Regions from separate parts of the Brevibacillus ruminantium genome, predicted to be linked through region 1. Evidence: a T-box and tRNA genes for the amino acid it is inferred to sense, from the RefSeq annotation. Region 1 holds a T-box; the other holds one or more tRNA genes.
What was found. A T-box is a leader RNA that pairs with one kind of tRNA and senses whether it is charged. The one in region 1 lies ahead of pheS (phenylalanine--tRNA ligase subunit alpha), so its partner is inferred to be a tRNA-Phe.

Region 1 (12,299 bases):
TGGAACTGTATTGGTAATGGAGTACATGTAAAAACTGCCGCTCGTTCAATTGAAAGCGCTGAGCGGTGAGAATAGGGGATTTTACGTCATGGAAATCAACCTGTTGATGTCGATAATCGAGCAATACGGCTATTTTGCCATTTTCTTTTTGCTCTGGCTGGGCATTGTCGGTCTGCCTATTCCGGACGAATTGGTTGTGGCTACGGGGGGATTTCTAGCTTCAATAAATATACTGAACCCGCTCTATGCGTTTCTCGCTGGTTATTTTGGGGTGGCATCCGGTTTGACGATCGGATTTTTGCTGGGTAAATTTTTTGGCAAACCGATCCTGCAGTGGTTGTCCAAGAGTGAGAAGATGAGACATACCGTGGCGCGATCCACGGCCTTGCTGGAGAAATACGGTACGCTCGCTTTGTGCTTCAGCTACCTGTTCCCGGTAGTCCGTCACGTGGTTCCGTATATTGTAGCCATGAGCGGAATGAGTTATCGCCGATATGCCATCCTTTCTTATCCGATCGGTTTGATCTGGACCGCTGCCTTTTACTACATCGGCCATATTTTTGGCCGCAACGTTGAGGGGATCATCGGAATGATCCGCTCCTACGGCCTGTATGCTCTTCTGGTCCTGCTTATTCTGCTCGTCGTGGGGTATGTGGCCCGCCGCTTTTACCTCGCCAATCGGACATTCCGGGCAAAAGGAGAGTAGCGATGAAACAACGGTTTTTATCCGCCTATCGGCGGGCGCGAAACGGGGTGCTTGCAGCATCCTGGCTGTTGATCGGCTATGGCTGGTGGAGCAGTCAGATGCGATGGCTGTTGGTCGGCGGACTATTGCTCAATCTGTACGCAGCCGTCATGATGGCCAAGGATAAGCAGTATGCGAAAGAGGGACGGTTCCGCATTCCCGAGTCGAGCCTTCTACTTATTGCCGGGCTGGGAGGCGCCGCCGGTACCTGGGCTGTCATGATGCTGTATCGCCATAAAACCAAGCATCCGTCCTTTATGATCGCCGTCCCGCTTTTTTTCATCATTCAGATGGTTCTTCTTGTATTTGCCTTTCTAAATCGTTGAGAGATGCGAACAAGTATCCCTTCCGCTTTGGAAGGGTTTTTTGTGTTCATAATACTGAACCTCTTATTCTCATGTTGAAAATAAGAGTGAATCTCCTTTTTTTGGAGATACTATCCTCATCCTTGATAAAGGAGGGCGAGTGATGAGTCAGTTCTGGAAGGCGTGGGAAGAACGAAAAAGAAGCCAGAAGCAACGCAAGCTCGACAAGCATTCCTTGAAAAGTATGGAGAGTATTCCCGAAACACGCCTGTCCTCCAGTCTACAAGACAACCTCTCCTTGTTTGAGGCGCAGTTGGGGAATAGTGATGATTTCGTGATTCGGCGATTTCAGGTAAAAAGCGGCCAAGAAGCCGCTATTCTATTCATTGAAGGGATGGTAGACCGCGAAATAATCAACAATTATATTATTCGCTCGATGACTTCGACGAACCTCTCGATGACGGGACCTGAAGTCAATGAGCTGGAATCTACCAACCAATTGCGGCAAGCCATACGCAATATCTTGACTGGCAACTCGGTTCTGCTATTGGATGGCCAGGACACGGCGTATTTAAACAATACGTGCGGCTGGGATCGACGTGGAGTCGAAGAACCAAAGACTGAGTCAGTCGTACGGGGGCCGCGCGACGGGTTTTCAGAGACATTGACTGTCAACTCGGCATTAATCCGTACCCGTTTGAAAGACCCTAATTTGCACCTCAAGCATTTTGTCGTCGGACAGCGGACGCAGACCGATGTGCACGTCATGCACATTCAAGGCATTGCGCACCAGCCCATTGTTCAGGAAATCTACCGAAGAATCGAGAGTATCAATATCGATGCGATTCTAGAGAGCGGCTATATTGAACAAATAATCCAGGACCGGCGCTGGTCCCCTTTTCCGCAGATTCAGAATACAGAACGGCCTGACAAGGTTGTGGCCAATCTGTTGGAAGGAAAAGTGGCAATTCTCGTTGACGGCACTCCCTTTGCACTGATTGCGCCAGCAGTTATCTCGCAGTTTTACCAGAGTCCTGAGGATTACTATGAACGGTTCTATATTGCTACGTTTATCCGGCTTATTCGCGCTACGAGTGTGATCATCGCGCTATTGCTCCCTTCCCTTTACATCGCATTCAGCTCGTTTCATCCGGAGATGATTCCATCACGGTTGTTGATCGCCATGGCAGCAGGGCGTTCAACTGTTCCGTTCCCTTCTGTCGTAGAAGCGATCATCATGGAAATGGCCATTGAGATTCTGAGGGAGGCAAGCGTTCGGCTGCCGGGTCCAATCGGACCTACCATCGGTATCGTCGGGGCTCTGGTAGTCGGAGAAGCAGCCGTTTCGGCCGGACTGGTCAGTCCCATCATGGTGATCATTGTCGCACTCACCACGATTGGTTCGTTTGCCACGCCCAGTTATAGCGCGGCCATCGCGATTCGGATGCTTCGATTTCCGCTGATGATTTTGGCGGGAATGTTCGGGCTTTATGGGATTATGCTCTTTCTGATCATCATACTGATCCATCTTGCGTCACTCAAATCATTTGGTGTCCCGTATATGACACCGTTCAGCCCAGTCAACCTGCTGGGGCTGCGCGATTATATCATTCGCGCGCCCTTGAACTGGATGAAAAATAGACCTGCCATGTTCCATCCAGAAGATGAGAAGAGGTCGAAAGGAGGGTGGCGTTCATGAGCCATGGTGGTGGAAGCAACAGGCCGAATTCGCTCTCCCTCTGGCAGATGACATGCTTGATCACCAGCACCTTGATCGGGGTGGGCGTACTGACACTGCCTCGGACAACGACATCGAAGCTGTATGAGGCTGGCTGGATGGGTCCATTGATTGGGTCTGTCCTTCCGTTTCTGTCCATTCTGATCATCGCAGTATTGAGCCGTCGTTTTCCGGGGCTGACATTCGTTCAATACAGCCGGATCATTTGGGGCGGCAGCAAGCATCCCCGATTGGGCCTTGTTCTGAGCCTCCCCTGGATCTTTGCCTTTTTGACGGTTCTCTATGTGACAACCGGGATCACCGCACGCATGTTTGGAGAGGTGGTCGTTACGGCCGTCCTGTTGGACACGCCACTCGAAATGATCATTATTACCATGTTTGTCCTTGCGTTCATTTTGTGCATGCATGAAACGGATACGGTTGCGCGGGTAAACGAAATTCTCTTTCCGTTGATTCTTTTTCCCGTTCTGTTTATCGCGATCGCCTCCTTTCAAAAGGCGGAGTGGAATCACCTGATGCCACTGATAAGAGTACCAATGCATACGCTGCTTAAGGGCTCGTTCGAAGCCAATTTTTCCTATCAGGGTTATGAGATTATGCTCATCTTTTTTGCTTTTGCCCATGAAAACACGAGTAAAATCCGGTCGGGGATCTATGGGATCGGCATCGCTGTCTTTGTCTACCTGTTAATTGTGGTAGCGGGAATCGCCGTCTTTGGATACGAAGAGCTGCAGCGTGTAACCTGGCCCACACTAGAATTGGTCAAGACGACACAGGTGCCCGGACTGATCCTGGAGAGGCTCGAGTCTGCTTTTCTGGCTGTTTGGGTGGCTGCGGTTTTTACCACGGTGGCCAACGGGTATTACGCCATGATCTACAGTTTGCGCCAGTTGTTTCACAGAGGGATCAGGTTCCAGAGAATCCTGGCGATTGTTCTGATGATCCCCCTGTTCTTCCTTGTACTTCGGCCCCAAAATATTATCGAAATATTTAAAGTTACAACTGTCGTTGGATATACGACAGTATGGGTGTCTTTTTTTTCTCCGTTGATACATTTAGTGGTGCTGTTCTTTCAAGACCGGAGAAATAAGCTCAACAAGGAGGGGACGGCTGGTGGGTAAGGTCTGGTCCCGCATCTGTTGTCTGCTTCTTTGTCTGCTGTTGCTAGCTGGTTGCTGGGATCGACGTGAGCTGGAGGAAAGAATATCGGTCGTCGGCATTGCCATTGATTTTGCCAAGGGAAACGAGGATTTGTACAAGATCACGATCCAGGTTCCGATCCCGTTAAAGATTGCCGGCAGCACGGGCAAGGGAGGAGGGGGCAGTGCAGATGCTGTACGGATCATGAGCGTGACAGGACGAACCATTAAAGAGGCGACCAACAATATCCAGCAACGGCTGAATCAGCGGATATTCTTTGGACATACGAGGGTACTGGCGATAAGTGAAAGTGTCGCGAGGAGAGGAACAAAGGAAATTATTGACAGCTTTCGGCGGGACCCGCAGATTCGCCGACTATTGTGGCCGATTGTAGTGAAGGGTGAGGCGGCGGCACTGCTCGAAATCAAGCCGAGGCTGGTGCAGATCCCGGTCGTCTACATCATGGAGATGATTGAGAACGGCAGACGAATCGGCCTGATACCCAATCAGACGATGGGTGATTTCTATATCCAGACGACCAGTGATGCCATGGAAGCGATGCTGAATTATGTAGAAGTGAAGGATGATGAAGCGAGCTGGAAGGGAGTGGCGATCTTTCGGGGATACAAAATGGTGGGGAATCTAAACGAGATCCAGACCTGGTCACTGCTGCAGCTGCGGGATCGAAAACGCGGGGGAGACGTCGTGATTCGGCTTCCCGGAACAAAGCATGGCTACGTGACCTTTCGTCCGCATTTCGTCAGAACCAAACTGGATATGCAGGGAGGCCTTCTCGGCGAAACAGATAAGTATCGTGGTCATGCCGCCTCCTATCATTGTGTCGTACAGGGAGACATTATCGAGATGACGTCAAAACCCGATGTCCCCAAGGAAAAAATGATCGCGATGCTGCAGGACTTGATTAAAAAGGAAATGGAAAACCGTGCGAAAAAATTGTTTCATCAGTTACAGGATGAGCATAATAGCGATGTCCTTAAACTAGGTCTCGCTCTCCATGCCCATCATTATTTCGATTACTGGGTAGAACACAAGTGGCTGGAGGACTTTAAAGACTTTCCGATAAAAGCTACATATACGATCAAGCTGCGCCGGTTGGGCATGGAAATGTACTGAAAGCGAAAGGGAGAGACCCGAGGTCCCTCCCTTTTGAGCATGCTTACACGGGGCGGTCTGTTTGCGCAGGAAGATGCTCTGCAATAGTTTGCACCATTTCTTTCCGGCTGGAGGCATCGCTGTTTTGCCATAGCACTTCAAAAAGGACACCTAGCCCGGGAAGCGTTTTTTCCTGACCGCTTGTGATCGCATCCTTGATGGTGTCTTCCACGGCACCGGCGTCAGAGCCCTGCATCTTGTACATGATCGCCTGGCGGAGGTTCAGCGCAGCAATGTTCATGACGGGAGATCACCTCGTTTTTCATATGGATTGCACCCCTAGTATTCGTCTTTCCAGGCTGGCTCATACCTGTTTTTGAAGCCAGCCCATGATGTGTTATAATGCTTGGTATTCATCAGTCTGTCATGCAGGAAATTTGGTCAATTTTAAGCGGCCCAAAAAAGAAGGAGTGGAAGAGATGTCCAAGCAGTTTGCCATTATCGGCATGGGCAGGTTTGGTTCCAGTGTCGCCCGGACTTTGTACGAAATGGATTACGAGGTCATGGGAATCGATGAGGACGAAGAGCGAATCAATGAAAATATCCAGTTTGTCACACATGCGGTTGCGGCTGATTCAACCGATGAACGGGCACTGAGAGAGATTGGTATCCGCAATTTCGACGTCGTTGTCGTTGCGATTGGCGCCGATATCCAGGCGAGTATTTTGACTGTCTTGATCCTAAAGGAGATGGGTGTAAAAAAGATCGTCGCCAAAGCTCAAAACGAGCGGCATGGACAGGTTCTCTATAAAGTCGGCGCCGATCGTGTCGTATTCCCTGAGCGGGATATGGGGGTTCGTGTGGCTCACAATCTGATTTCGGCCAATGTCCTTGACTTTATCGAGCTGGCGGAAGATTACAGTGTGGCAGAGGTCGTGGCTTCTTCGAAAATGCTCGGCAAAAACCTGCGTCAACTGGACCTGCGGGCTCGCTATGAGGTGAACGTCATTGCGATCAAGAGCGGGGATAAATTTAACATCGCCCCCAGCCCGGATGAGGTCATCCAGAGCGGGGATGTACTCGTTGTGATTGGCAACAACAAGCATCTAAAAACGTTTGAGGAGCAGGATTAATGCGTCATGAGCTGATTACCTCCGTCCAAAATCCGCTGGTCAAGCGCTTGCACCAGCTCTTGGACCGCAAAGGCAGGGAGGAGCAAAATCGCTTTTTGGTAGAAGGTGCGCATTTGGTGGAGGAAGCGCTAAACAGCGGGGCCGGGGTAGTTACGGTGCTGTATGATGAACAGCGCGAAATCGATCCGGCCTGTCTGCGCGCTATCGAAAAGCGGCAAACGGAAATCGAAGTGGTGGCGGTATCTGCTGCTGTGCTGGCCAAGCTGACAGAAACCAAAAATCCGCAGGGAATTGTTGCGGAAGTGAAAAAAAATACACGCGATTGGCAAGAATGGATGGAAAGCGCGGCGAACCGGGATTATATGCTTCTTTTGCTCGATGAAATCCAGGACCCGGGCAATCTCGGCACGATTCTGCGAACGGCGGAAGCTGCTGGCGTGGATGGTGTTGTTCTCGGGGCAGGCAGCGTGGATTTGTACAACGGAAAAGTAATCCGGTCGACAATGGGCGCCTTGTTTCGCCTGGCTGTTTTTGTACGGCCGCTTCCCGAGGCGATTCAGAAAGTACGTCAGCAGGGGGGCCGCATCCTGGTCTCCTCGCTCAAAGAAAACAGCCTCGCTTATCACGAGGCTGCATATGGCGGAAAAGTGGCACTGGTGATCGGCAACGAAGGACGAGGAGTCTCCACGCAGGTCGCTGATCTTGCCGACAGTTATGTACATATTCCGTTGTATGGTCGGGCAGAATCATTAAACGCGGCAGTCGCAGCCGGTATCCTCGTTTACGAAGCCCAGCGACACCGCACCTTCCCTCCAGCTAACTGATCATGGCCACTTGCGGCTGCTTTTTCTTTTCCTTATATTCTTCGCGCGCCTGGGCCCATTGATCTTGCGCCATTTGTAAAATGCCGGTTTCAATGGTGCGGTTTCTGAATTCCAAAGCGTGGGAGAAGTACTGGATCGCTTTGTCGTATTGCTCGATCCGGCGCATCAAATCGCCGATCAGATACAAAATGCGAACTTCTGACATTTCCTTCTCGCCGCGGGTATAATCGGAATGGATATAGGACTGTTCATATTCATGGACCGCAATTTGAAGAAAGCGTCTTTCCTCGGCGGCATTGGCAGTGAATCTGTAAAGCCAGGCCAGGCGCAGATAGAGTCCCGCTTTGACGGAATGGACCTGGTCGGTCAGCTCTGCTGCGTAAATCGCCAGCTTGTAAGCTGCTACGGCTGCTGGCAGGCTGCGAATCCCGCCCAGTTCTTTTGGGGTCCATTTTGCGGAAATCAGTTCACTTACCAGCTTTTTTTGTCCGGGAGCCAATCGCTCATCAAACAGATCCGTAAAGGCAAAACCGCAGGATGGGCAAACATTGACTGTATACAAAATCGGGTTAAGTGCCTGCTCCTTGAAGTAGGTGCAAAAATCACTGTCCCGCTTCAACATGGAAAGTGATCCGCTGCGTACCCGCTTGCTTGAAAAGGCGGCTTGACAGTGAGGACAACTTAGATTTTTGTCATAGAGAGCTGTAATTTGTTCGATCATGCCAAAAGTCCCCTTTCAAAGAGGGTGTTTCGTAGGAGAAATTCCGAACCATATACAACATTTGTAGAATTGAAAGTTCCCTCTGGTTGCGCTATAATTTTCCTACAACTTCATTATAACGGAAAGCGATGACAGAGACTAGTACGCAGGACCTATGGATTTACAGGGAGGAGATGCCGCTGACTGAAAGCATCCCAAGCCAAGTCTGCCGAATTCACTCTGGAGCTGTTCCCTGAACCGTTTCTGAACTAGGAACATAGTAGGGGGAAACCGGGGCAACCCGTTATCATGATCGAGTGAAGCAAAGCTTTTTTCGGCTCTGCTTAACAAGGGTGGTACCGCGAGTAATGACTCGTCCCTTAGGGGGCGGGTTTTTTCTTTTTTTCAAAAACATGTAGAAGGAGCGATCAAACGTGCAAACGCGGTTACAGGAAATGAAGCAATCCGCCTTGGCCCAGCTCGGCCAGGTCGCGGAGGCAGCGCAGCTGCAAGAGCTGCGTGTGAAATATCTAGGAAAAAAAGGAGAGCTGACAGAGCTGCTGCGTGGCATGGGCAGTCTCATCCCGGAAGAAAGGCCAGTGGTAGGGCAACTGGTCAATGAAGTACGAACTGCACTAGAGGACGCCTTCGCAAACAAACAAGCCTCCCTGGAGGAAGCGGCGCTCACGGCCAAGCTGACGTCCCAATCCATTGACGTGACCTTGCCGGGCCGCCCTGTGCAGGCAGGAACGATGCACCCTCTCTCCCGCATCATTGAGGAGATCGAGGATATTTTCATCGGGCTGGGCTTTGATATCGCTGAAGGGCCAGAGGTAGAGCTGGATCATTTCAACTTTGAAATGCTCAATCTGCCCAAGGATCACCCGGCTCGCGACATGCAGGATTCTTTTTACATCACCGAGGAAATCTTGATGCGTACCCATACGTCACCCGTACAGGCGCGCACCATGCTGAAAAAAGAAGGCAAAGCGCCGGTGAAAATCATCTGTCCGGGAAAAGTGTATCGCCGCGATGATGACGATGCGACTCACTCCCACCAGTTCACGCAGATCGAGGGACTTGTCGTAGACAAAGGCATTCGCATGAGCGATCTCAAAGGGACGCTGCTTACTTTCGCCCGTCAGATGTTCGGAGCCAATCAGCAGGTCCGCCTACGTCCGAGCTTCTTCCCTTTCACGGAGCCGAGTGCAGAGGTTGACCTGCAGTGCTTCAAATGCGGCGGAGAAGGCTGCCGCGTCTGCAAACAGACAGGCTGGATCGAAATTCTCGGGTCGGGCATGGTGCACCCGCGCGTACTGCAAATGGCTGGCTACGATCCGCAGGAGGTCAGCGGCTTTGCCTTTGGTATGGGCGTAGAGCGAATCGCCATGCTGAAATACGGCGTAGAAGACATTCGCCATTTCTATACAAATGATGTCCGGTTCTTGAACCAATTTAACCGATCCTAGAAAGGAGAGTCGTATCAGAGATGAAGGTATCATATCAATGGTTGTCGGAATACGTGGATTTACACGATATCACCCCCCACGAGCTGGCGGAAAAGCTGACCCGCAGCGGGATTGAGGTAGATGCGGTGGAATCCCGCAACGCTGGTGTTTCCAAAGTCGTGGTCGGCTATGTAAAGGAAAAAAGCAAGCATCCTGATGCAGACCGGCTCAATGTGTGCATCGTCGATGCAGGGCAGGGAGAAGACTTGCAAATCGTCTGCGGAGCAGCCAACGTTGACCGGGGACAAAAGGTGCCGGTAGCCTTGGTCGGAGCAAAATTGCCAGGCGACCTCCAGATCAAGCGCTCCAAACTGCGCGGAGTGGAGTCGCAAGGGATGATCTGCTCGGCGAAGGAACTGGGACTCAACGACAAGCTGCTGGCCAAAGATCAGCAAGAAGGCATCATGGTGCTGCCGGAGGATGCAGAGGTAGGCATGGACGCGGTTTCTTACCTGGGCATGGATGACCATGTGCTGGAGCTGGGACTTACTCCAAACCGCTCCGATTGCCTCAGCATGCTGGGTGTCGCATATGAGGTCGCGGCGATTCTCGGCCGGGATGTCATTTTCCCGGAGATTGCAATCGTGGAAAACGGCGGGCAAAATCCGGTTCAGGTGGAGATCGAGGCAAAAGACGAATGCTATCGATACGAGGGGCGTCATTTTACGGATGCCAAAATCACCAGCTCGCCGCAGTGGATGAAAAACCGCCTGATGGCTGCCGGTGTTCGTCCGATCAACAACGTGGTGGACGTGACCAACTATGTCATGCTGGAATACGGACAGCCGTTGCACGCCTTTGACGCAAACATGGTCAAAGACCGCTCTATCGTGGTAAGGCTGGCAGAAGAAGGCGAGAAGCTGGTCACGCTGGACGATCAAGAGCGCTTGCTGGACAGCCAGACTCTGCTGATTGCCGATCGGCAAAAAGGCCTGGCAATCGCCGGTGTCATGGGCGGTGCCAACTCCGAAATTACACCGGAGACCAAGGAGATTATCCTGGAGGCAGCCTGGTTCACGCCACAGACTGTTCGGAGCACGTCCAAGAAGCTCGGTATGCGCACAGAAGGATGCGTACGTTGGGAAAAAGGTGTCGACCAGGCGCGCGTGGTGGAAGCTGGCGAGCGGGCAGCTTACCTGATTCAGCAGCTTTCCGGAGCCAAGGTTTCCAAGGGGATTGCAGAAGCCGTGGTTCAAGAGCCGACACCAGCAGTAGTGACGATCACGCTGGAAAAAATCAACCAACATTTGGGTACCTCCCTGACAGCTGATGAGGTAACGCCGATTTTCCAACGTCTCCAGTTCGCATATGAACAAAACGGCAATCAATGGGTAGTGACCGTGCCGACTCGCCGTGGAGATATCACATTGCCGGAAGATCTGGTCGAAGAGGTAGCTCGTCTTCACGGCTACGACAATATCCCGACCACTCTTCCAGAGGGAATGACAACGCAAGGACAATTGACGCATGATCAAAAGATTCGCCGAACTATTCGCCATCACCTCATTGGCGCGGGGCTGAATGAAGCGATTTCGTATGCGCTGGTCCATCCGGAAAAAGCAGAAGAGGTGGCCGGCTTGCATCGTACAACGGTCAAGCCGATCGCACTGGCCATGCCGATGAGCGAAGAGCACAGCGTTCTGCGCACCAGTCTGATTCCGAGTCTGCTGGCAACCGTCTCTTACAACAAGAACCGGCAAAACCATAATGTCGCCATCTTCGAGCTGGGAAGAGTCTTCCTGAGTGAGGAAGCCAACCTGTCCCAACTCCCTGAGGAGCGCCTTTACCTGGCGGGTGCATTGACTGGGCAATGGTTCAAAACCAACTGGATGGCGCAGTCGCAAGTCGTTGACTTTTATTTGGTAAAGGGTCTGATTGAATCCCTGCTTACCCGTCTCGGCATTGCGGGAGCAGAGTACCGGGCAGTCTCCACACTGGCGGGCATGCACCCGGGCCGTACCGCCGAAATCTGGGTGGGTGACAAACATCTGGGCTATCTGGGGCAGGTCCATCCGGCTACCGAAAAAGCATACGATCTGTCGGAAACCTACGTCTTCCAGTTTGATGCAGAAGAGTTGATCCGTGCAGCCGCTCCGGTTGGCCATTACCACCCGCTTCCGAAGCATCCTGCCGTGACCCGCGACCTGGCACTCGTAGCAAACCGCGACCTGCCAGCCCATACACTGGAAGCTGTGATACGCAAAGCAGCGGGTGACCTGCTGGAATCCCTGACGCTGTTCGATGTGTATACAGGCGACCGGATTGCTTCCGACAAAAAGAGCATGGCCTTCTCCCTCGTTTTCCGTCACCCCGAGCGGACCTTGCAGGACGAAGAGGTGCAGGAGCTGACACAGGCTGTCGTAGAGGCGCTGAAGAACGAAGCGGGCGCCGAGCTCAGAATGTAAGCAGAACTTGACGAAACCTGACATTTTCAGTAACCTAAATTGGGATGCATTGGTACGGAAAATAGGTACGGAAGTCTCACAGTAGGGTTTGAAGGAGGAAGCCTTCGTGCAGGGTGACGGGAAGAATCGGTTGACGGTTGACATATACGGGCAGCAGTATCGCTTGAGTGGAAAGGCAAGCGTGAACCACATTCGCATGGTGGCCGGGTTCGTTGATGATAAAATGAATGAGATTGGAACAGGCAACCATCGTCTGGATACGGCCAAAATCGCTGTACTTGCCGCAGTTAACATCGCAGACGAATACTTCCGGTTGCGAACCGAGTACGAAGCGTTGCTGAAGATGCTTCAGGAAGATGCAAACGAAACCTGATCGGTAGTGAAAAGAGGGGCTCTGGCCTCTCTTTTCCCTATTGTCAGCCGCCGTGCAAACAGGCCGGAGAGGAGAGCGACTGATGAACAAAGAAGCGCTGGTTGAGGCAGCAAAAAAGCTGTCTCTGACAGAAAAGAATGAAAAACTAGGCACGATTCTTCAAGAAATGGGCAGCGCCTTGGTTGCCTTTTCAGGAGGTGTGGACAGCACCTTTTTGCTTGCACGCGCCGTCGAGGTGTTGGGGGATTCGGCGATTGCGGTGACGGCCGCTTCGGAGACATTTCCGACCAGGGAATTCGAAGCCGCCAAGCAACT
Region 2 (9,350 bases), 1.1 Mb from region 1:
CCTTCTACTTTACCTGGCTGACCACAGCAGTGGGTGAATGTGCGGTGATGCTGGTCGGTGCACCCATCATGTATCTCATAAACAAACGTCTCCAGTTGGAAAAACGGGTGTAAGGCTTAGTCTTTTGAATAAGACGCGCATGAGAGGTCGTTAAGAGAGAAGTCCAATGGTATAAAAAGCCGAGTAAACACTAGTCTCTACCTGTGTTTGCTCGGCTTTTATGCTGTGACTGCATCTCATACGATTTACAGCAATACCTTTTCATCGAGTTGCCGCACGTCTACGGTCATGCTGTCCGTCGGGTTTCCTTCGGTATGTACGCGAGCGGTTTCCGTGTGCTCATCTACCCCGTCAATCCAGACAGACTTCCCTTGATACTGGACTTCGATCTTGTCTGTGGAACGGATAATTTCCTGTGCTCGATTCAGGTCCATGCGTCCCTTTCTCCTTTACTGTTGATCCAGAGCGTCACCGTCACCTGCGGTACTCGCTCCTGTCATCGTGTCTGTCGTGGTCTCTTCAATCAGTCCGTTCTGATCCATGACTTGTCCCCCGCCCAGCCCTTCATTGACCATGCGGTCGATATCCATGTCATAATCTTCCCGACCCTCGGTATACTTTTCGCGTTCGGTGCTCACGCTTCTCCCTCCTTTTTCTCGCTGTTACATCCCTTAGCAATGCCCAGTTTGTGCGGGAACCATGCAAGCGCTTGGGAGATACAGAAAAAAAGACACCTTCCGCAGAAAGTGTCTTTCCTTGCTTTTACGCACCTATTCTTCTTTGCTCACCAAATTGCTCAGGCTGGTAACTGCTTGCGATGCATCAGGCCCTTCAGCAGAAATCACGATCTCCGTTCCCGAACTAATGGCGAGGCTCATAATCCCCATGATGCTTTTCGCATTTACCTTCTTGTTCCCTTTTTCAACAAATACCTCCGATACAAACCGGTTAGCCTCCTGCACAAAAAACGCCGCAGGACGGGCCTGCAAACCAGTTTTCAACTTGACCACAACCTGCTGTTGAACCATGGGTGAAACCTCCTCGTCCAGTGTCACTTATATCGTTAGTATACCATGTCTCTATACGGAAATATTTTCTTTTTCTCGTAATTTGTCAGCGATTTCGTTAATTTTCCGCAATCGGTGGTTGATCCCTGACTTGCTGACCACGCCGCTGGGAATCATCTCGCCCAGCTCTTTCAAATTGATATCGGGATGGATCAAACGCAGCTCTGCTACCTCGCGCAGCCGCTTGGGCAGGTTTTCCAGACCGATCTCTTCTTGGATCAATTTGATATTCTCCATCTGCTTGGCCGCTGCATTGACGGTCTTGTTGATATTGGCCATCTCGCAGTTATGCAGGCGGTTTACCGAGTTGCGCATGTCCTTTACGATGCGGACATCCTCAAAGTAAAACAGCGCCTGATGCGCCCCGATCAAGCTGAGAAATTCCGTGATCTTTTCCCCTTCCTTGATATAGAGCACATACCCTTTTTTCCGCTCAATGCACTTGGCATTCAGCTTGTAGCGATTCGCCATTTTGGTCAGCGCCTCGCAAAAATCCTGATAGGAGGTGAAGATCTCCAAATGATAGCTGGATGCCTCCGGATGATTGACAGACCCGCCGGCCAAAAAAGCACCACGCAGAAAAGCTGCCCGGCAGCAGGATGATTTCACGATGTCGGGTGAGATTCCCCTGACAAAGGAAAGGCTCTCCTCCATGATGCGCAGTTCATGGAGAATTTCGTTGGCACCATGCGGAATTCTTACGATGTAGACATTGTTTTTCTTCAGCCGCATTTTCTTTCGGACCAAAAGCTCTGCATGCACTTTGAACATTTTTTTCAACAGAGTGTAGATCCGTCTGGCAATCGCCGCATTTTCCGTAGTCACATCCAGTACGAGACGCCCTGCGCCAAATTGCAGGCTGCCGTTCATGCGTATCAGTGCGGCCAGCTCTGCACGGCTGCAACAATCAGGACCCTCTAACATGGTTAGTTCCTTCTTTGTCAGCGCGGCGAAAGATGACATAACCCCTCACTCCTTCTCTTTCCTCTGCGTCCGTCGCTTCCGCTTGACCAGCGAAACGACTTCTTTGCTCACTGCCTTCGCATCGTGACGCAGGTACCCTTCTTCATACCCGACAAGCGGCTTCGCGATGATATGCAGCCCCAATTGTCGTAAGCGCTTTACATCGCACGCCACAGGGGTCGCCCCCTTCTCTGCGTACTTTTCCAGGATCAGATCGGGGATCGTTGCTGAATTGACGATCACTGTATCCAAAAACGGTCCGCCTACATGTTTGTACATCACTTCTACATGCCGGGATGCGGAATAGCCGTCCGTTTCCCCTGGCTGCGTCATGACGTTGCAAATGTAGATCTTGGGTGCCGTTGATCTTTTCACCGCAGTGAATAAGCCCTGCACGAGCAAATTGGGCAGAATACTGGTATACAGACTGCCCGGACCAATCAGGATGGCGTCTGCATCTTCTATGGCTTGCAATGCCTCACTTAAAGGTACAACATCCTCAGGATCAAGATATACCCGCTTGATCCTCTTGCCCGTCAGCGGGATCTGTGATTCTCCCGCAATGATCGAACCATCCTCCATCTCGGCCATGAGCCGGATCGATTGTGTCGAGGCCGGAAGCACATCGCCGCGAACGGCCAGTACATCACTCAGCTTTTTGACAGCCGTGACAAAATCCCCGGTAATTTCATTCATCGCTGCAAGAAGTAGATTTCCCAAATTATGCCCAGCTAATCCAGTACCCGTAGAAAAACGGTACTGCATCACCTTTTCCATCAACGGCTCGGTATCGGCCAAGGCAGTCAACACGTTGCGGATGTCTCCAGGCGGGAGCATATCCATCTCTTCACGCAGTCTGCCTGAGCTTCCTCCATCATCAGCGACGGTTACAACAGCCGTTATATGAACCGGCGCATGCTTTAATCCCCTTAACAGGACAGACAGTCCCGTTCCACCGCCGATCACAACTATCCGCAGCCGGTTGCCAGGCTGTGATCCCATTCTCCTCGTCGGCATATGTCACCTCATTATATGCTGATACACATACAAAGGCCCATTTCGTCACGGATGACTTCTCTCTCTTTTCCTGCCATCCTATGCTTACTTGCTTTTTTCCATGTCACGGTGACTGACCCGAATGGAGAAGTCTTTGGCAAAAACTTCACCCAAGTGCTCGGTAATCGCCACCGAACGATGTTTACCTCCGGTACAACCAATCCCGATTACCAGCTGGCTTTTCCCTTCTCGCTGGTAATGCGGCAATGTATAGGCCAAGAAATCAATCAGCTTTTCGACAAATTCTTTTGTTTCCTTCTGATTCATGACGTACTCGGCCACTTCCGGGTCACACCCAGTTTTTGGCCGCAATTCTTCAACGTAATGCGGATTAGGTAAAAATCGCACATCAAACATCAGGTCGGCGTCAATCGGGGTTCCGTACTTGAATCCGAAAGACAGGATGTTGATGGTCAAGGATGAGCCTTGCAAGGTATACTGGCTAATTATTTTTTCTCGCAATTGTGCCGGTTTCATTTGGCTGGTATCAATGATCTGATGGGCGCGCCCCTTCATTTCCTGAAGCAATCGACGCTCGGCATGGATTCCTTCCAGTGGTGAACCGTTGGGTGAAAGCGGATGACGGCGACGTGTTTCCTTATACCGGGAAACCAGCGTCTGATCATTGGCATCCAGGTAAAGGATATGGAAGGAAATCCCATCTGTTTGATTTAAGCTGTCAATGGCCTCTGACAAACTCTCGAAGAATTCACGGCCGCGCAGATCTACCACCAAAGCGACGCGTTCAATATTGCCCCCTGACTGCTTGAGTAACTCCGCAAACTTCGGGATAAGGACAGGCGGCAGATTATCTACACAAAAAAAACCCAGATCTTCCAAGCTCTGAACGGCAACGGTTTTTCCCGCACCGGACATCCCGGTAATGATCAATAGATTTACGTCCCTCTCGTTTCCCACTTCTGTCACTCCACTCGCCTCCTACGATTCTGATGTAAGCATACCATATTCCTTGGTATTTTCGCATCAGTTGGCTATGGTAACTCTGTATCTGGATGTTGTTTTTGTCCAAGCGTAGTCCCTTATAGAAAAAAAATGGCGTGGCTTTATCAGCCACGCAAATGGTTCGTATAGATAAGGGGGTCAATTCATTGTCTTTATCTTACCTGCCAAATATTTCACTCATGTTACAAACAGGTTAAGAGATTGTGACATTTGTTTCCGCGAGGCGTTCGTTCAATTCCTCTACATAGTGTTGAGCAGATTGGGCAGCGATCGATCCATCGCCGGTGGCTGTTACAACCTGACGAAGCATTTTTTCACGTACATCCCCTGCAGCAAAAATCCCTTTTACTTTTGTATACATGCGTTCATCTGTCAGCACATACCCGGCTTCATTAGTGATGCCCAAATGGCGAACGCTTTCGGTCAGCGGGTCCATCCCTACGTATATGAAGGCGCCATCCGTCGTCAGCTCGCTTTGTTCTCCTGTTTTTACATTTTCCAGAGAAACGCTTTGGACTTTTCCTTCTCCGTTGATTTTCTTCACCACGGTATCCCAAATCACTTCGATTTTTTCGTTGTCAAATGCACGTTTTTGCAGGATCTTTTGGGCCCGGAACTGGTCGCGGCGGTGAATGATTGTCACTTTGGATGCAAAACGCGTCAGGAACACAGCCTCCTCAACCGCAGAGTCCCCACCCCCGACAACGACGAGCTCTTTTCCCCGGAAAAAGGCGCCATCACAAACTGCACAATACGAAACGCCTCGTCCGGAGAGCTCTTTTTCACCCTCTACACCCAACAGACGATGCTCCGCACCTGTAGCGATAATAACCGATTTGGCCAGGTACTCCTTGTCGGAGGTAATGACGCGCTTGTACGGCTCTTCATCTTTGATTTCCTTGATCTCTCCGTACGCGTATTCAGCACCGAATTTTTGCGCGTGTTCAAACATCTTGGTAGACAGGTCAGGACCCAGAATAGACCCAAAGCCAGGGTAGTTTTCGATTTCTTCTGTATTGGCCATCTGACCGCCAGGAATACCACGCTCCAGCATAAGTGTGCTCATATTCGCACGAGAGGTATATACAGCGGCGGTCATCCCAGCAGGGCCAGCGCCGGCAATGATAACGTCGTACACTTTTTGATCGCTCATGATCCATTGCCTCCTCAATCTACAACAATTGTTTGTTTATATTTATTATAAAATGAGAATCTATTTCAATCAAGGGGCTGTAGCGCTTTTACGCATTTTGACACAGTTGATGGGGAGACTCCGTATTTTTCGGCAAGCTTGGCTTGTGACTGCTTTTTGTCATCTTTCGATGCACCGTATAGATATTCGAGTGCCGCCACCCACGCGACAATCTTTTGCACCTGTACGGAGCGCTTGCCTTTCTGCACGTAGCTTCTCCAGCGTGCTACGGACCACTCGCGCAGCTCCTTTTCTCCTTCTGCACAAAGCGATCGACAGATCATTGCTTCCACGCTGTCTACCGCGTCCGTGCTGCTTCCGGTCTCGATTCTCTGCGCCTCTGTACGGACAGAGGTGCCTGCCATTCCTTCGGCTGTATGCGACGCTTTCGCCGTCGGCATCTCCGCCCCCATATCCGCCAACGCAAGCAGTGCCAGCTTTTGGAGCTGGGGATCGTCCGTCTGATAGTAGCATTGCCGGACAGCCGCCTCGGCCTCAGCATCGCCGATCAGCGCCAGCGTCTGGAGCACAGCAAACTTCACTTCATCCCGTCCATGCTGCAGTGCCCAAAGCAGGGATGCACGGATCATCGGGTCATTTTTCAGCTCTTCCACTCCTGTTTCAGGAGCTTTCTCCCAAGAGACTTCCTGCTGCGGCTGATGGTAATGATACGGAATCACTTCCCTAGTTTGCCCGTCCTTTTCCGCTTTTACCATCTCCATATAGTATTCAGCCACCCCGGAGTCCGGGTCCAGTTGCTTTACTTTGAGCCACCAGCGAATCGCTTGTTCCTTCCGGCCGCTCATATACGCGGAGATGGCAGCGTAGTGGTAGGTGCATGCTTCATGGGGACGGCCGGACTTCAGCATCTTGGCGTACAGGTGATACGCTTCCTCATGCTGTCCCAACACACCCATGGTGGTTGCCAGCTTGTAGGCATGATCGGGATGGTAGGGAACGACCTTTTTTAGCATTTGAATCAAGGTTACCAGTTCTTTGGCCTGGTTGTGATGGGACAACAGCACAGCCAGATTGCAAAGCGCATGGAGATTGCCATGATCACGCTCCAGCGTTTCCTCAATCGTGGTCATCGCCTGCTGAAAATCACCTACGTAGTAGTAAGCCAAGGAGAGATTATTCCATGCAGGCATGAAAGAAGGATCTGACTCGACAATCTCTTTTAACAGCTCCAATGCTTCTAAAAAACGGCCTTCTTCCAAACTATGCCGCGCACGCTCGTGCTTGCTGTACAAATCCTCACGCTCCCCAGCCAGAAAATGACGAGGGGGCATATCCAGTTCAAAGTAGATGTAATCCAGAAGCTCTTCCGCATCATCACGGTACGAGCCGTCACTCTCCAGTTGCAGATAGCGAATCGCCATCTCTTCCGCCATCTCGTAATCTTCCAGATTGGCGTAATTATTTGCCATATAGAAGTAGACTTCTACCATCTGAGGACCACATTTTTCAAGGACATCGTACAAAATATCGTTAGACGCCTGGAAATTACCGATTTCCGCCAATACACTTGCCAGATGGCATTGATACTCGGCGTTTTTCGGTTCCTGTTCGATGGCCCGACGAAAGCTGCGCATCGCCTTTTCATAATCATAGCGCTGTAAAAAACGCAGGCCTCGTTCGACAAAGAAACGAGCATCCTGGTTGAAATGAATAATAGTCTTGTTCACGACACTTTTGTTTTGTTTCATAGAACCTCCAGCATCACAGGGGCAGTACCTTCATGTATCGTACCAGAAGCGCCCCTAGCCTACAAGGTGATGCACCCGTTTAAAGTTTTCCTTTGCCCCGTATAACTTCTTTTTCAGAAGGTGTGAATGGGCTTTTCTCGCCAAAAAGCAGGAAACACCACTGGCTGAACAGCAAGTGGTGTTTTGTATCAGTTCTTCTATGGAGCGGACGACGGGTCTCGCTTCCTACTGGCGACTCTGCGTCGATTTGCTCCTTCGCGCAGCCAGATCAGATGTACCCGAGCATTGCTTCTGTCTCATCCCCGAGGGTGAACCCGGAACGGGTGAGGGACCTGAATTGCTTCTATGGAGCGGACGACGGGTCTCGAACCCGCGACCTTCGCCTTGGCAAGGCGACGCTCTACCAATTGAGCTACGTCCGCATATTTTTGATACCATGTTCCCAAAAGTCCTTGGAATAAGGCACTACGTCACTTTTGGGGATATAGTACTGGTGAGCCATGAAGGACTCGAACCTTCGACCCTCTGATTAAAAGTCAGATGCTCTACCAACTGAGCTAATGGCTCGCAACAAAGATGGCTCGGGACGGAATCGAACCGCCGACACGAGGATTTTCAGTCCTCTGCTCTACCGACTGAGCTACCGAGCCGCGAAACACAGAGAAACTGAAAGAGAAAGTGGAAAATGGCGGAGCTGACGGGACTCGAACCCGCGACCTCCGGTGTGACAGACCGGCGTGAACTCCAACTTCACCACAGCTCCATAAAAAAACCTCTTACGAGGTTGGTTTCGCACTTTCAAAACTGGATATGCATGATTGCTAAAGGTTTGTGGATAAGTCCTCGACCGATTAGTATTCGTCAGCTCCACGCGTTGCCGCGCTTCCACACCGAACCTATCAACCTCATCGTCTATGAGGGGTCTTACCAGCTTGCGCTGTGGGAAGTCTCATCTTGGAGGGGGCTTCACGCTTAGATGCTTTCAGCGCTTATCCCTTCCGCACATAGCTACCCAGCTGTGCCACTGGCGTGACAACTGGTGCACCAGCGGTGCGTCCATCCCGGTCCTCTCGTACTAAGGACAGCTCTCCTCAAACTTCCTGCGCCCGCGACAGATAGGGACCGAACTGTCTCACGACGTTCTGAACCCAGCTCGCGTACCGCTTTAATGGGCGAACAGCCCAACCCTTGGGACCTACTTCAGCCCCAGGATGCGATGAGCCGACATCGAGGTGCCAAACCTCCCCGTCGATGTGGACTCTTGGGGGAGATAAGCCTGTTATCCCCAGGGTAGCTTTTATCCGTTGAGCGATGGCCCTTCCATGCGGAACCACCGGATCACTAAGCCCGACTTTCGTCCCTGCTCGACTTGTAGGTCTCGCAGTCAAGCTCCCTTCTGCCTTTACACTCTACGAATGATTTCCGACCATTCTGAGGGAACCTTTGGGCGCCTCCGTTACCTTTTAGGAGGCGACCGCCCCAGTCAAACTGCCCACCTGGCATGGTCCTCTCACCCGATCAGGGTGACGAGTTAGAAACTCCGTACATCAAGGGTGGTATCCCACCGACAGCTCCACAGAGGCTGGCGCCCCTGCTTCTCAGCTTCCCACCTATCCTGTACATGATGCACAAAGTTCCAATACCAGGCTACAGTAAAGCTCCATGGGGTCTTTCCGTCTTGTCGCGGGTAACCTGCATCTTCACAGGTATTATGATTTCACCGGGTCTCTTGCCGAGACAGCGCCCAAGTCGTTACGCCTTTCGTGCGGGTCGGAACTTACCCGACAAGGAATTTCGCTACCTTAGGACCGTTATAGTTACGGCCGCCGTTTACTGGGGCTTCGGTTCAAAGCTTCGCTTGCGCTAACCCATCCCCTTAACCTTCCAGCACCGGGCAGGCGTCAGCCCCTATACTTCGCCTTGCGGCTTCGCAGAGACCTGTGTTTTTGCTAAACAGTCGCTTGGGCCTTTTCACTGCGGCCCCCTCGGGCTATAAACCCTACCGGGGCGCCCCTTCTCCCGAAGTTACGGGGCCATTTTGCCGAGTTCCTTAGCAAGAGTTATCCCGCGCACCTTAGGATTCTCTCCTCGCCTACCTGTGTCGGTTTGCGGTACGGGCACCTTGTTCCTCGCTAGACGCTTTTCTTGGCAGTGTGAAATCAGGGACTTCGGTACTAAAATTTCCCTCGCCATCACAGCTTGCCCTTGATAGTGTGCGGATTTGCCTACACACCAGGCTTGCTGCTTGGACGGCCATCCAGTAGGCCGCTCACCCTATCCTCCTGCGTCACGCCATTGCTCAAACGGTACAGAGGTGGTACAGGAATATCAACCTGTTGTCCATCGCCTACGCCTTTCGGCCTCAGCTTAGGTCCCGACTAACCCTGGGAGGACGAGCCT

Region 2: it has a tRNA-Phe gene. The T-box ahead of pheS (phenylalanine--tRNA ligase subunit alpha) is inferred to sense a tRNA for this amino acid. The anticodon was not compared.

The regions. Positions count from the first base shown of each region.
Region 1 is NZ_CP098755.1:3,870,828-3,883,126, reverse strand. It holds gene NDK47_RS19285 (DedA family protein) at 89-706, shown strand; gene NDK47_RS19280 (DUF1294 domain-containing protein) at 709-1,071, shown strand; gene NDK47_RS19275 (spore germination protein) at 1,214-2,749, shown strand; gene NDK47_RS19270 (GerAB/ArcD/ProY family transporter) at 2,746-3,909, shown strand; gene NDK47_RS19265 (Ger(x)C family spore germination protein) at 3,902-5,062, shown strand; gene sspI (small acid-soluble spore protein SspI) at 5,106-5,342, opposite strand; gene NDK47_RS19255 (potassium channel family protein) at 5,521-6,174, shown strand; gene rlmB (23S rRNA (guanosine(2251)-2'-O)-methyltransferase RlmB) at 6,174-6,998, shown strand; gene NDK47_RS19245 (DUF2225 domain-containing protein) at 6,991-7,719, opposite strand; T-box leader at 7,839-8,082, shown strand; gene pheS (phenylalanine--tRNA ligase subunit alpha) at 8,133-9,167, shown strand; gene pheT (phenylalanine--tRNA ligase subunit beta) at 9,188-11,611, shown strand; gene zapA (cell division protein ZapA) at 11,718-11,984, shown strand; gene larE (ATP-dependent sacrificial sulfur transferase LarE) at 12,067-12,299, shown strand, end outside.
Region 2 is NZ_CP098755.1:4,972,062-4,981,411, forward strand. It holds gene NDK47_RS24505 (QueT transporter family protein) at 1-113, shown strand, start outside; gene NDK47_RS24510 (H-type small acid-soluble spore protein) at 246-434, opposite strand; gene NDK47_RS24515 (hypothetical protein) at 450-638, opposite strand; gene NDK47_RS24520 (HPr family phosphocarrier protein) at 771-1,028, opposite strand; gene whiA (DNA-binding protein WhiA) at 1,080-2,030, opposite strand; gene NDK47_RS24530 (gluconeogenesis factor YvcK family protein) at 2,037-3,047, opposite strand; gene rapZ (RNase adapter RapZ) at 3,132-3,962, opposite strand; gene trxB (thioredoxin-disulfide reductase) at 4,243-5,202, opposite strand; gene NDK47_RS24545 (tetratricopeptide repeat protein) at 5,268-6,950, opposite strand; tRNA gene NDK47_RS24550 (tRNA-Gly) at 7,297-7,372, opposite strand; tRNA gene NDK47_RS24555 (tRNA-Lys) at 7,442-7,517, opposite strand; tRNA gene NDK47_RS24560 (tRNA-Phe) at 7,528-7,600, opposite strand; tRNA gene NDK47_RS24565 (tRNA-Asp) at 7,637-7,713, opposite strand; rRNA gene NDK47_RS24570 (23S ribosomal RNA) at 7,782-9,350, opposite strand, start outside.